Regions from separate parts of the Streptomyces sp. NBC_01520 genome, predicted to be linked through region 1. Evidence: riboswitches for the same ligand, from Rfam matches in the RefSeq annotation. Region 1 holds a riboswitch; each other region holds the start of a gene.
The links. A riboswitch is a leader RNA that binds a small molecule or an ion and turns the genes downstream of it on or off. The one in region 1 is predicted to bind cyclic di-AMP.
Positions count from the first base shown of each region.

Region 1 (3,372 bases):
GGCCTTCCTCTTCATCCTGTTCACCGTGGCGGGTAAAGGCTGACCCATCCGGCGCGACGGGCGAGGGCCGGCCGCCCCCGGGCCGGTCCGCATGGGGCCGGCCGCCCCCGGGTCGGTCCGCATGGGGCCGGCCGCCCCCGGGTCGGTCCTATGCGCCCTCGACCAGGCGCTCGCGCAGCTTCTCGCGGGTCGCGGGGGTCAGCTTCAGGCCCTCCGTGAGGTAGCGGTCCGTGTTGCCCCAGGTCTCCTCGATCGCCGTGAACGCGGCGTCGAGGTAGTCGGAGTGCGCGCCGAACAGCGGATTGAGCAGTTCCATCACCTCGTCCGACATCCCCGCCGAAGAGGTGTCGCTGCGCCGCACCTTGTAGCGGCGGTGCGCGTCGTTGGACTTCAGGTAGTCGGCCTCGATGGCCTCCTTCTCGACACCGACGGCCAGCAGTGAGATCGCGATCGACAGGCCGGCCCGGTCCTTGCCCGCGGCGCAGTGCATCAGCGCGGGCACGCTGTCCTCGGCCAGTGCGTGCAGCACCCGGCTGTGCTCGGCCGTGCGGTCCCTGATGATCGACCGGTACGAGGCGATCATGCGGTCCGTCCCCCTGCCGTCGGCGAGGATCGATCGCAGCTGCTGGATGTTCCCGTCACGCACGAGCCGCCAGAACTCGGCGCCGTCGGCCGGGTCGGAGAGTGGAATGCTGACATTCCGGACGCCGGGCAGTTCCACGTCATGACCGTCGAGCTTGTGGTCCGCCGCGTTGCGGAAGTCGAAGACCGTGTGCAGGCCGAGGCCGGTGAGGAAGGCCGCGTCCGCCTCGGTGGCGTGCGCCAGGTGTCCGCTGCGGTAGAGGCGCCCGTGCCGGACCTTCCCGCCGTCCGCGGTCGGGAGTCCGCCCACATCGCGGAAATTACGGACACCGGTCAGCTCGGTGTCGGTCGACGGAACCTCTGGCAGCTGCGTCACAAGGACTCCTGGAGTGTCTGGCGTCGGCGCGGCTCGCCGACGAGGCCACGCTCGCGACGATACGACATGCGTTCATCGGGCAACCGTCTCGGTCGCCGTCCTGTTTTCGAGGCGGCGCGGAAGAGGATGAAATCGAGCAATGTCCGTATTGGTGCATTTAGCAGAACATGCCCCGCTTGTATGGGAGATGGGGCTTGGTAGGTGAGCGGGATCATATCCGTGACGGTGTGTGGCGGAACCGTGGACGGGTATTCCGGACGCCGCGCGGAAAGGCAAGATCCGTAATCCACGGAGTGTGACCGTAATTCTCGGCGGGAAATGAAGAGCGGATTCCGGTTCGCAACCGACGGCTTGTTCCCGGCGTCCTGGCTCGCTTACGGTCACGGTCAATCCGGACGGAACGCCTAATCCTGCCGCCGCCCGGAATCCGCACCGACCAACGTGTGGCAGGAGCGGGGGAACCAGGTAAGCCGCCGACCGGAGGGATCCGGAACGGCTCGGGGTCAAGCCGCGTCCAGCGCGGCCGGGCATCTCCAGTCCGCACCCGACAGCTCACCTCGTAGGCGCCGGAGAGGAATTCCCCATGCCCGCAAAGGGTAAGCACCGTCGTACGAAGACCGGCCCGATCACCCGAGGCGTCCTCGCCGCCGGGACCGGCGGCGCCGTTCTCGCCCTTCCGCTGATCGGCGCCACCGGCGCCCATGCTGCGGAGCAGGCCGCGCCTGCCGCCAAGTCCGCCGCGAGCGCCGCCCACGGCGCGCCCGCCGCCTCCGTGGCGAAGAAGAAGAGCGCCCCGAAGACCTATTCCGTGGTCTCCGGCGACTACCTGTCGAAGATAGCGGCCGACCAGAAGCTCAAGGGCGGCTGGGAGAAGCTGTACAAGGACAACCGCGACGTCGTCGGCGACAACCCGAGCCTGATCTTCCCGGGCATGAAGCTGACCCTCGGTGCCAAGGCGTCCGGTTCGGCCGCGCAGTCCGCGCCCAAGGCCGCGCCGTCCGAGGCGACCTCCTCGAAGGCCGAGTCGGCGCCCAAGGCCGCCGCCCCGGTCGAGAAGGCCGCGACGGCGACCGACACCGCCGACACCTCCGACTCCGCCGCCGCTTCCGAGGGCAACAGCTCCGGCTGGGCCGCCCCGGTCGCCGACGCCAACGTCACCACCCAGTACCGTGCCTCCGGCGCCAGCTGGTCCAGCGGCTACCACACGGGCTCCGACTTCCAGGCCGCCTCCGGCACCGGCGTCCGGTCCATCGGCCCCGGCACCGTGGTCTCCGCCGGGTGGAGCGGTTCGTACGGCAACGAGGTCGTCATCCAGCACAGCGACGGCATGTACTCCCAGTACGCCCACCTGTCCTCGCTCGGTGTCTCCGCCGGCCAGACCGTCACCGGCGGCCAGCAGATCGGCCTCTCCGGCTCCACCGGCAACTCCACCGGCCCGCACCTCCACTTCGAGGTCCGCACCGGCCCGAGCTACGGCTCCGACGTCGACCCGATCGCGTACCTGCGCTCGCACGGCGTCTCCATCTGAGCGGCTCCGTCCGACACCTTCGGGTGAGCGACTTCAGGTGAGCGTCCCCGAATGACGCGAAGAAGAGGGGCGGTGCGGTGCGCGGCGGTGCACCGCCCCTCTTCTTATTCCGGCTTTACCAAAACCTGACCGGGTGGTCTTTCTCACCACCCGTCAACCCCTTATTACGGTCGCGTAGGTCACATTCGAAGGTGCAGGATATGCCCTTGTGGCAGACGATTCGAGAAACACACAACGAGGCATCATCGGGTCGTACGCAGCGATCGGCGACAGCTTCACCGAAGGCGTCGGGGACCCCGGCCCCGACGGGAGGCTCCTCGGCTGGGCGGACCGGTTCGCGGTCCTCCTCGCGGACCAGCTCCCGGTCCCCGGAGCGGCGGCAGGTCCCACGGACGGCCCGCACGGGAACTTCCGGTACGCCAATCTCGCCGTACGCGGACGCCTCCTCGACCAGGTAGTCGAGGAGCAGGTCCCCCGCGCCAAGGAGCTGGCACCGGATCTGGTGAGCTTCTGCGCGGGCGGCAACGACATCATCCGGCCCGGCTCCGACCCTGACGACGTGGCGGAACGCTTCGAGCGCGCGGTCGCCGAACTGACGCAGGCGGTCGGCACCGTCATGGTCACCACCGGCTTCGACACCCGTCACGTCCCCGTACTCCGGCACCTGCGCGGCAAGATCGCCACGTACACCGCCCATGTCCGGTCCATCGCCGACCGCTACGACTGCCCGGTCCTGGACCTGTGGTCGCTGCGCTCCGTGCAGGACCGCCGCGCCTGGGACGACGACCGGCTGCACCTGTCGCCCGAGGGCCACACCAGGGTCGCGCTGCGCGCCGCCCAGGTCCTGGGACTCGAGGTACCGGCCGACCCCGACCAGACGTGGCCG
Region 1 covers NZ_CP109404.1:7,247,538-7,250,909, forward strand. The annotation lists gene OG524_RS32705 (DUF6126 family protein) at 1-43, shown strand, start outside; gene OG524_RS32710 (tyrosine-protein phosphatase) at 149-958, opposite strand; cyclic di-AMP (ydaO/yuaA leader) riboswitch at 1,366-1,537, shown strand; gene OG524_RS32715 (peptidoglycan DD-metalloendopeptidase family protein) at 1,542-2,486, shown strand; gene OG524_RS32720 (SGNH/GDSL hydrolase family protein) at 2,695-3,372, shown strand, end outside.

Region 2 (3,372 bases), 1.0 Mb from region 1:
GGTGTCCCCCGCTCCGACCCGGGGACGCTAACACCGCCGATATAGTAGGTACCTACAGGAAAGTGACTGTGCCGAAGGGAACTCGCATGGCCGATCCGGCAGCCCCCACGGCCTCCGCGACGGCAGGCCACGCCCAGGACGATCCCGAGCAGGCCTGCCCCATCTCCCCGGTCGTGGACATCGTGTTCAGCCGGTGGACGACACCGATCCTGTGGACCCTGCACGCCCACGGCCGCCAGCGGTTCGGCGAGCTGGAGCGGCGCATCGCCCGGATCACCCCGAAGGTGCTCACCCAACGGCTGCGGCAGCTGGAGCGCGACGGCCTGGTCGTGCGCACGTATCACGCGGAGATCCCGCCCCGGGTCGAGTACGAGATCAGTGAGCTCGGCCGCAGTCTCGCGCCGCTGTTCGCCCGCCTCTCGGAATGGGCCACCGCCAACCTGGGCGAGGTGGAGCGGTCCCGGCACGACTACGACGCCGCCCCGACCCGGTAGCGCGAGAAGGCGGCCGAGGCCCTGCCGGCTCGTCGGACCGCACCCGCGGCAAGCTCGTGCCCCACGTCGGTGACTGACCGCCACCACGCCGGAAACGGCCGACGGGTGGTGCGGGTTCTTCCGAACCCGCACCACCCGTCGGCCGTGCTCCGCTGTCACACGGTGATGTCTCAGTAGGCGCCGAACACGTTGTCGATCGAGCCGTACCGGTCGGCGGCGTAGTTGCACGCGGCCGTGATGTTGGCGACCGGGTCGTAGCTGTCCGTCGACGTACCGGGCACGTGGTAGGCCTGGAAGGTCGGGTCGATCACCTGCAGCAGACCCTTGGACGGGATGCCCGCGGCGGCGTTCGAGTCCCAGTTGTTGATGGCCATCGGGTTGCCCGAGGACTCACGCATGATGTTGCGGTGGATGCCGTCGTAGCTGCCGGGGATGCCGTGCTCGGCCATGACCGCCAGCGACTCCTTGATCCAGCCGTCGAGGTCGTTCGTGTACGTGGCCGGCGCGGCGGCGGGAGCGGCCGCGGGCTCCGCAGCGGGCGCACCCTGCGCGGCGAGCGCGGTGTCGGTGCGGTCCGAGCGATCGGCACGGTCGGCGCCCTGCTCGGCACGGCCGGCGGAACCGGACGTCTCGGATTCGGCCTTGTCCGCCGTTCCGGCCTTCTCCGCCGGCTTGCTCTCGGCCTTCGCGCCGATCGTCAGCTTCAGACCGGCGTGAATGAGGTCGGGGTTTGTGCCGACAGCCTTTCGGTTGTCGTCGTACAGCGCCTTCCAGCCGCCGTCGACGGAATGCTGACGCGCGATCTTGGAAAGGGAATCGCCAATGATCACGGAATAGGTGACGGGCGCGGACTTCTGTGCGGCAATCGCCTTGCCGGACACGGCAGTCGACGTGGCCGCCTTTTCGACGGCGACCGGCTGCGCCGGGGCGGCGAAGGCTCCGGTCGCGCCGATCACGGGGAGGGCGAGAGCAGCTCCGCCCGTGCTCACGGCGATGATGCCGCGGGTCAGCGAACTGGTCCTGGAACTACGGTGCTTACCCATTCCGGGCATGGTGAATTCCTCTCCGCCGCCTGCGAAGTGAGCTGTCGGGTTCGGGCTGGAGATGCCCGGCCGCACGTGAATGCGACTTCACCCCGAGCCGCTCCGGATGCCGGATCGGCGCTTACCTGGGTCCCCCGCTCCTGCCGTACGAGATGTGGTCGGGTTCCCGGACGGCGGCAGGATTCGGCGTTCCATCCGGAGTGAGGGTGACCGTAGGCGAGAAATAGCGAAAGGAACAAGCCCCGAATTGGTGATCACAATTCATCCGCAAGATCGATTCACAGGAATTCATGTAATCCGCCCCACACCCGCGAAGCCAACCTTCGTGGCGCACAAGGGAACCGGTCGACATGTCGATGCGTCCGGGACGCGCGGGAGTGACTCTGGTCACGAGGTCCGAAAAGGGTGATTTGCACTCCGCTGGAACCTCACGGGTCGCACGAAATGGCCTTTTATGGATTACGGGGCGAATCCCCAATAACGCCCTAACTCGGGCATACGGCCCACCGGCGCGCTTCCGGGCATACCGGTGGCAGCCGCGTGGAATCGATCAGCGCATGGCCGACAGCGCGCACCCCGACCCCGAGAGCCCCCGGAACCCACGGAACGCTCAGAGCTCCACGGACCCGCAGGACCCCACGAACCCGCGGATCACCGTCCTGCCCGTCCAGGCCGGTGATCCGCCCTTCCGCATCCTGCAGATCGACGGGGAGACGGCCGGCCGGGCGACCTCGATGACGGACGTGCTGTTCGCGGCGCGGGCGGCCGGCATCACGGTCCACGACCTCGACGACCCGGCGGCGGTCCGGTGGGTGGGCGGCGGCAAGCTCACCTGGAGGCCGCACTGAGCCCGGCACGCGGCACACAGGCCCCGTACGGCACCGCGGCCCGGTGCCGTGGTGCCGGGTGCCTCAGCCGCCCGGCAGTTCGCCTGTCCAGGGGTCGAGGCCGGCCCTGCGGCGGGCCCGCTGGACGACCAGGCTCACGAAAGCGTGCGACTTCCGCCTCCTCACCCTGTCCACGCTGAGGGGCACGGAGTCGAAGCCGCCGGCCAGCAGCCTGCGGAGGAACTCGGCCATCCCGAAGCGGTACAACGCGAAGGTCGGCACGGTGTGCCTGCCGCAGACCACCACGGGCCAGCAGTCGGGGTCCTCGTCCGTCGTCAGCCAGCACAGGATGTCCGACTCGGTGGTCGTTCCCCAGGCGAGCAGCGCACCGGGATCGAGCATCATGTCCGGCCCGGCCGGATCGGCCCAGATCTCGTCGGCCTCCGCCCGCCACACCTCGCGGACGGCACCGGTCCCGTCGGCCATGGCATCGGCCGGGCGGCACCCGTCGGGAGTGTCGGCGGGCAGTGGTCGGTGCACGGCGATCGCGTCGTCGACGGACCCCTCCCCGTAGGCGCCCATGAAGGCCTTGTAGTCGGCGGGGAAGGAGGCGCCCCACCGCGCTTCCGCCACGGCCCAGTCAACCTGCTCGTCGATGCCGTACGTCGTCGGCAGCAGCCGCTCCAGTGCCTCGATGGGCCGGGGGATCACCGGCCGCCCCCTCGCGCGCGTACGCCGCGTAACGCGCGTCCGGGCACCGGAATCCGGCTGCACACGCTCCGTCCCCTCACCTGCGACTCCCCGTCTGTCCTGAGGGAGGACCTGCTCCTCCCTCAGGCCCAGCGACAGGCGTGCCCCGAACATCACACCCACCGGACCGGTCCGGCGGCGGCGGGAGGTGCGAGGGCGCACGTGGCGGTGCCCCGGGCCGACTTCCGGTGACACGGCCGGGCTCCAGACCCGTACGGTGCGCGGTGGCGGCGATCCGCGCCTCGGGCACACCTCCCC
Region 2 covers NZ_CP109404.1:6,224,493-6,227,864, reverse strand. The annotation lists gene OG524_RS28140 (winged helix-turn-helix transcriptional regulator) at 87-494, shown strand; gene OG524_RS28135 (transglycosylase SLT domain-containing protein) at 665-1,546, opposite strand; cyclic di-AMP (ydaO/yuaA leader) riboswitch at 1,551-1,736, opposite strand; gene OG524_RS28130 (hypothetical protein) at 2,188-2,385, shown strand; gene OG524_RS28125 (SMI1/KNR4 family protein) at 2,449-3,075, opposite strand.
Region 2: linked by a shared signal. The riboswitch ahead of OG524_RS28135 (transglycosylase SLT domain-containing protein) and the one ahead of OG524_RS32715 (peptidoglycan DD-metalloendopeptidase family protein) in region 1 are both predicted to bind cyclic di-AMP.

Region 3 (3,372 bases), 4.0 Mb from region 1:
CCGCGAACGGCAGACACCGCCGCCCTCGTCAGGCACCCGCCATCGTCGTCGCCGCAGGCGTGACGGGATCGGCCATCGCCATCCCGCTGCTCGGCGCGACCGGCGCGCACGCCGCCGACGCCTCGACCTGGGACCGGGTCGCCGAGTGCGAGAGCGGTGGCATGTGGAGCGCCGACCTCGGTAACGGCTACTACGGCGGCCTGCAGTTCTCGCAGGACGACTGGTCGGCCTACGGCGGCACGGCGTACGCGACCCGCGCTGACCTCGCGAGCCGTTCGCAGCAGATATTGGTCGCGGAGAAGGTGCTGGACGACAAGGGTCCGCAGGCGTGGCCCAGCTGCGCGGTGATCTCCGGACTCGCGCTGGACGGCACGCTGCCGGGCGTCGACCCGGGCGGTGAGCCGTCCGCCGAACCCACGGAATCGGCCACCCCGTCGGACAGGTCCTCGGCCGGAACGCCGGACGGGACGGACAGCAAGAACAAGAGCGACAAGACGGACAAGGCTGACGAAGAAGGCAAGTCCGACGCATCCGAGCCGTCGTCGCCTTCCGCCGCCCCGTCCGCCGAGTCCTCCGAGGCGTCCACCGGCTCGAAGGGCAGTGGTGAGACGGGCGGGAAGCACCGCGGTACGCCGGCCCCCGAGGCGGGCGCCGGGACGGACCTGGAGGACGGGCGCGAGTCCGGCCGGCATGCCTCGCGCGGTGACTCCGAGGCCCGGGAGGGCGCGGAGGCGGGTGCGGACGGGACGTACACCGTCCGTGAGGGCGACAACCTCTGGGCGATCGCCGACGCGCAGGAGCTGCCCGGCGGATGGCCCGCGCTCTACGCGGCCAACAAGGCCGAGCTGGGCTCCGACCCGGATCTGATCCTGCCCGGCCAGAGTCTCGACCTGGGCCTCCAAGCGGACGCGGAGGATGCCGGGACGGACGCGCCGACCGGCGCCGAGGTCACGGTCGGCAACTGATCAAAAACGGGAAAACACCCCAAAATCAGGGGTAGTTCAGAGGCCTATGTCCACTTATGCGTAAGTGAGACATGGGTCTCTTTGCTTGAACTGGCGCACATGGCCCGTCCGCTCGGCCCGCGTTGCCTCCGACCTGCGGAAACGGCCTCACTCTACGAGGCGATAAACGCTGATTGCCAGTTATGTCCATCTTTGAATGTAGGCGTTGCGTGTGTTTACGGTCTGAACCGCTCGCACCGCGGGCACCTTCGACCGTCACGCCGAATCCTGCCGTCGGCCGAAGGGGACAGACGCGTAAAGCGCCGTAGGCAGGAGCGGGGGACCCAGGTAAGTGCCGGACCCGGCCGTCGGAAGACGGGCGAGGGCCGGCTCGGGGTGAAGTCGCCTTCCAGTACGGGCGACCGGGCAACTCACAGGCCCGAACCCGACAGCTCACCTCGTAGGCGTCGGTGAGGAGAACCATGCTGCTTTCGAGCAAGGGCAAGCACCGTCGCCCGTCCAAGGCCGTCCGTATCGCCACCCTGGCCGGCGTCACCGGCGCGGCCGTGGCCGTTCCGCTGATGGGTGCCACCGGCGCCTCCGCCGCCTCCGTCGCCACGTGGGACGCCGTCGCGCAGTGCGAGTCCGGTGGCAACTGGTCCATCAACACCGGCAACGGCTACTACGGCGGCCTGCAGTTCTCGCAGTCCAGCTGGGCGGCCGCCGGCGGCACCCAGTACGCCTCCCGCGCCGACCTGGCCACCAAGGGCCAGCAGATAGCCACCGCCGAGAAGCTCCTCGACCTGCAGGGCCCGGGTGCCTGGGCCTGCGCCGGTGCCGGCGGCCTGACGAACGACGGCGTGGACCCGGGCGTCGACACCGGCTCCGCGCAGACCGAGGCCGAGCCGAAGGCGGCGGCCCAGCCGGAGCGCAAGGCCGAGCAGCCCACCACCCGCAGTGAGACGCGCACGGCCCCCAAGGCCGGGAAGACCGTCACCACCCCGACCGGCGACAAGGTCAAGAAGGGTGACGGCGAGTACAAGGTGAAGGCCGGCGACACCCTCGGCACGATCGCCGAGGCGAAGGACGTCAAGGGCGGCTGGCAGAAGCTGTTCAAGCTGAACGACGACATCGTCGAGGACGCCGACCTGATCTTCCCGGGTCAGCAGCTCCACCTGAAGTAGCAGCCGGATCCCTCCTCCCGGCGGTGCTCCCCGGCCCGGCGCGCTCACCCCCGTGCGCGCCGGGCCGGGGCGTTTCCGGGGGTGCCCGTGAAGGTGACCGTTCAACTGTTGTAGTTACCGGCCAGTAAATTTCTGGACCTTTGCCCGTAATGCGGGCCCTTGGGTCCTTTTTCGTCCCAGGGGACGGGCGGTCGGCCGACGCGGCGGGCCGGGCCGGTTAGGCTCGTGTCGCAAGGCCACAGTGACCCTGCACAACCAGTGTCATATCCCAGAAGGAGATGCCTCGTGCCGTCCATCGACGTCGTCGTAGCCAGGGAAATCCTCGACTCCCGGGGCAACCCCACGGTCGAGGTCGAGGTTGGCCTCGACGACGGCAGCACGGGACGTGCTGCTGTTCCGTCCGGTGCCTCCACCGGTGCGTTCGAGGCCATCGAGCTTCGCGACGGTGACCCCAACCGCTACCAGGGCAAGGGCGTCGAGAAGGCCGTCCTCGCCGTGATCGAGCAGATCGGCCCGGAGCTCGTCGGTTACGACGCCACCGAGCAGCGCCTCATCGACCAGGCGATGTTCGACCTCGACGCGACCGAGAACAAGGGCTCGCTCGGCGCCAACGCCATCCTCGGTGTCTCGCTGGCCGTGGCCCACGCCGCGTCCGAGGCCTCGGACCTCCCGCTCTTCCGCTACCTCGGCGGCCCGAACGCGCACCTGCTGCCCGTTCCGATGATGAACATCCTGAACGGCGGCTCGCACGCCGACTCCAACGTGGACATCCAGGAGTTCATGATCGCGCCGATCGGCGCCGAGTCCTTCTCCGAGGCCCTGCGCTGGGGTGCGGAGATCTACCACACGCTGAAGAAGGTCCTGAAGACCAAGGGCCTGTCCACCGGTCTCGGCGACGAGGGCGGCTTCGCCCCGAACCTCGAGTCCAACCGCGCCGCCCTGGACCTCATCATCGAGGCCATCAAGGAGGCCGGTTACGTCCCGGGCCGTGACATCGGTCTCGCGCTCGACGTCGCCGCGTCCGAGTTCTACAAGGACGGCGTCTACGAGTTCGAGGGCAAGTCCCGCTCGGCCGCCGAGATGACCGAGTACTACGAGGAGCTCGTCTCCGCGTACCCGCTGGTCTCCATCGAGGACCCGCTGTACGAGGACGACTGGGCCGGCTGGAAGGTCATCACCGACAAGCTCGGCGCCAAGGTGCAGATCGTCGGCGACGACCTCTTCGTCACCAACCCCGAGCGCCT
Region 3 covers NZ_CP109404.1:3,273,239-3,276,610, reverse strand. The annotation lists gene OG524_RS14750 (transglycosylase family protein) at 1-965, shown strand, start outside; cyclic di-AMP (ydaO/yuaA leader) riboswitch at 1,256-1,426, shown strand; gene OG524_RS14745 (transglycosylase family protein) at 1,427-2,128, shown strand; gene eno (phosphopyruvate hydratase) at 2,414-3,372, shown strand, end outside.
Region 3: linked by a shared signal. The riboswitch ahead of OG524_RS14745 (transglycosylase family protein) and the one ahead of OG524_RS32715 (peptidoglycan DD-metalloendopeptidase family protein) in region 1 are both predicted to bind cyclic di-AMP.

Region 4 (3,372 bases), 1.2 Mb from region 1:
AGCGCAGATCCTCCCCCTCACCCCGGCGCACGCGCTCCTGCCCCAGCCTGACCAGGCCGCGGAGCACCTTGAGGTGTGCCTCCGTGCGGCGCTGCGCGGCGCGTGCGGCACCCAGCGGCTCCAGGAGCATCCGCATCTCCAGGAGGTCGGCGGCCTCCTGCTCCGTGGGCTCGGCGACGCAGGCCCCGGCATGCCGACGGGTGACGACGAACCCCTCGGACTCCAGGGTGCGCAGTGCCTCGCGTACCGGGACACGGGAAACCCCGTAGCGACGCGCGAGCACCTCTTCGGTGAGGCGGCTACCACGCTCGAAGCCACCGGAGACGATGTCGTCACGGATTGCCGTGCATACCGAATGCGCGGGAATGCGCATGTCCGAACCTCCGCCTTAATCCCCGCGAAACGCGGCCGATCGACGCCTGTTCTGTGACTCTATTGCAATCCGTCGGAATTTCCGACGGCAGAGCAAAATCCATGCATATCTTCTGACCGGAAATCACTTCCGCGGAGCTTCGGCGCGCCTCCCCCGGTGGTACGACGAAGGCCCCGGCGGGTGCCGGGGCCTTCGTCGTCGCTGCGGGGCGAGGCGGGGTCAGACCTGGACGCCGTGCGCGCGGAGGTAGGCGACGGGGTCCATGTCGGAGCCGTACTCGGGGGTGGTCCGCGCCTCGAAGTGCAGGTGCGGTCCGGTGGAGTTGCCGGTCGAGCCGGACAGGCCTATCTGCTGGCCGGACGTGACGCTCTGACCGACCGAGACGCCGATCGACGAGAGGTGGCCGTACTGGGTGTACGTGCCGTCCGTCATCCGGAGCACGATGTTGTTGCCGTACGCCCCGCCCCAGCCGGCCTCGACGACCGTGCCGGCGCCCACCGCGACGACGGAACTGCCGGACGCGGCCCGGAAGTCCACGCCGGAGTGGCTGCCGGAGGACCAGAGGGCGCCGCCGGACTTGTAGCCGGTGGTCACCTGGGAGCCGGCAACCGGGAGGTGGAAGGCGTTCAGCCGGGCTCGCTCGGCCGCGCGGGCGGCGCGCGCCTTGGCCTCACGGGCCTCGGCCGCACGGGCTTCGGCCTTGCGCTCGGCCTCGGCCTTCGCCCTGGCTGCCGCCTTCGCCTTCGCTTCGGCCTTGGCGGCGAGGTCGGCCTGGTGCTGCTGGGCCTTCGCCTGGGCGGCGATCTGGTCGGCGAGGGTGGAGTCGATCGCGACGGCCTGGGTCAGGCCGGTGCTGCCCGCGGTGGGGGCCTCGGAGTCCGCGGCGAGGGCCGGGGAGGACACACCGCCGATGACGCCGGTGGTGGCCAGAGCCGCGATGCCGGCGACCTGGGCGCTCCTGCGCGTCAGGCGGCTCGGGGCACGGTGCTTCCCGGTGGCACGGGTGAACGCCATGGAGGGGCTGGTCCTTTCCTTCCTTCTCGCCTACCGGGTTAGCTGACGGGTTCGGAGCAGGAAGGTCTCCTACGGACTCCTCCGCCCCGTGCGGGGGCGCAGGCATCCGATTCACCCCAGGGACTTCGTGGGTCCCCGGCTCCCCAGGCTCGCGCCTGACGGGGACTCGGCGATGACTGTCCGGCGCCGCGGACGCGGCATATGTCTGGCGGACAGCCGGGCCGACGCTAGGCCGGGCAGCTTTCCGACGCCAAACGGATCAGGCCTTTTGTCGCACATCCCACAACAGATCGGGCGATATTCCACGCGAACACGGACAAATAGGAGGACCCCGGCGAGAACGTCCTCACCGGGGTCCGGATCTGCTCCGATAGGTCAGCCGCTGACGACCGACACCTCGCCGATGCCGAGCGCCCTGACGGGGTCCGCGATCTGTGCGGCGTCCCCGACGAGGACGGTGACCAGCCGGTCGACGGGGAAGGCGTTGACCACCGCGGCGGTGGCCTCCACCGTGCCGGTCTCGGCCAGGCGGGCGTACAGCTGGGCCTGGTAGTCGTCCGGGAGGTGCTGCTCCATCTGGTCGGCCAGGGTGCCGGCGACGGAGGCGGCCGTCTCGAACTTCAGCGGAGCGACGCCCACGAGGTTCTGCACGGCGGTCTCGCGCTCGGCGTCCGTGAGCCCCTCGGCCGCCAGGGTGCGCAGGACCTTCCAGAGGTCGTCCAGCGCGGGTCCGGTGGACTCCGTGTCCACGGAACCGCTGATGGCGAGCATCGCGGCACCGGTCGCCCCGGAGGCCGATCCGGGTGCGGTCGAGCGCAGCACCTGCCCGAAGGCGCGGACCCCGTAGGTGTAGCCCTTCTCCTCGCGCAGCACCCGGTCCAGCCGGGAGGTGAGGGTGCCTCCCAGGCAGTACGTGCCGAGGACCTGGGCGGGCCACACACTGTCGTGCCGGTCGGCGCCGATCCGGCCGATCAGCAGCTGGGTCTGTACGGCTCCCGGACGGTCGACGATGACCACACGACCGGTGTCGTCCGCGGTGATGGGCGGTACCGGGCGGGACACGGCGGCGTTGCCCGACCAGTCACCGACGGTGTCGGCGAGCAGCTCGTCCAGGTCGACCCCGGTGAGGTCACCGACGATCACGGCCGTCGCGGTGGACGGGCGGACATGCGCGTCGTAGAAGGCACGTACGGCCGCGGCGTCGATGCGGCGCACCGTCTCCTCGGTCCCCTGGCGCGGTCGCGACATCCGCGCCGTCTCGGGGAAGAGCTCCTTGGAGAGCTGCTTGGCGGCGCGGCGGGCCGGGTTGGCCTGCTCGTGCGGGATCTCGTCGAGCCGGTTGCCCACCAGGCGCTCCACCTCGCTCTCGGTGAAGGCCGGGGCCCGCAGCGCCTCGGCGACCAGGCCGAGCGCCTTGGCCAGCCGGGAGACCGGGACCTCCAGGGAGACCCGGACACCCGGGTGGTCGGCGTGCGCGTCGAGCGTGGCACCGCAGCGCTCCAGCTCGGCGGCGAACTCCTCGGCGGAGCGCTTGTCCGTTCCCTCGGACAGCGCACGCGCCATGATCGTGGCCACGCCGTCCAGGCCCTCGGGCTCGGTGTCCAGGGGGGCGTCCAGGAAGATCTCCACGGCGACGACCTGCTGGCCGGGGCGGTGGCAGCGCAGGACGGTCAGGCCGTTGGGCAGAGCGCCGCGCTCGGGCGCGGGGAAGGCCCAGGGCCTGGCCTCGCCTGCGGTCGGCTGCGGGTGGTACTCCATCGCTACTCCAGTCACGGCGGCGTCGCTCACTTGTCGGCCCCCTCGGGCGCGTCGGTGCCGTCCGTCTCGTCGGCGTCGACCGGCTCGTACACCAGGACGGCACGGTTGTCGGGACGCAGATGCGCCCGGGCGGCCTCCTGGACCTCCTGGGCGGTGACGTCGAGCACCCGCCCCACCGCGGTCAGGGCGAGCTGCGGGTCACCGAACAGCACGGCGTACCGGCACAG
Region 4 covers NZ_CP109404.1:6,037,811-6,041,182, reverse strand. The annotation lists gene OG524_RS27490 (GntR family transcriptional regulator) at 1-373, opposite strand, end outside; gene OG524_RS27485 (M23 family metallopeptidase) at 593-1,387, opposite strand; cyclic di-AMP (ydaO/yuaA leader) riboswitch at 1,401-1,569, opposite strand; gene OG524_RS27480 (M16 family metallopeptidase) at 1,763-3,145, opposite strand; gene OG524_RS27475 (M16 family metallopeptidase) at 3,172-3,372, opposite strand, start outside.
Region 4: linked by a shared signal. The riboswitch ahead of OG524_RS27485 (M23 family metallopeptidase) and the one ahead of OG524_RS32715 (peptidoglycan DD-metalloendopeptidase family protein) in region 1 are both predicted to bind cyclic di-AMP.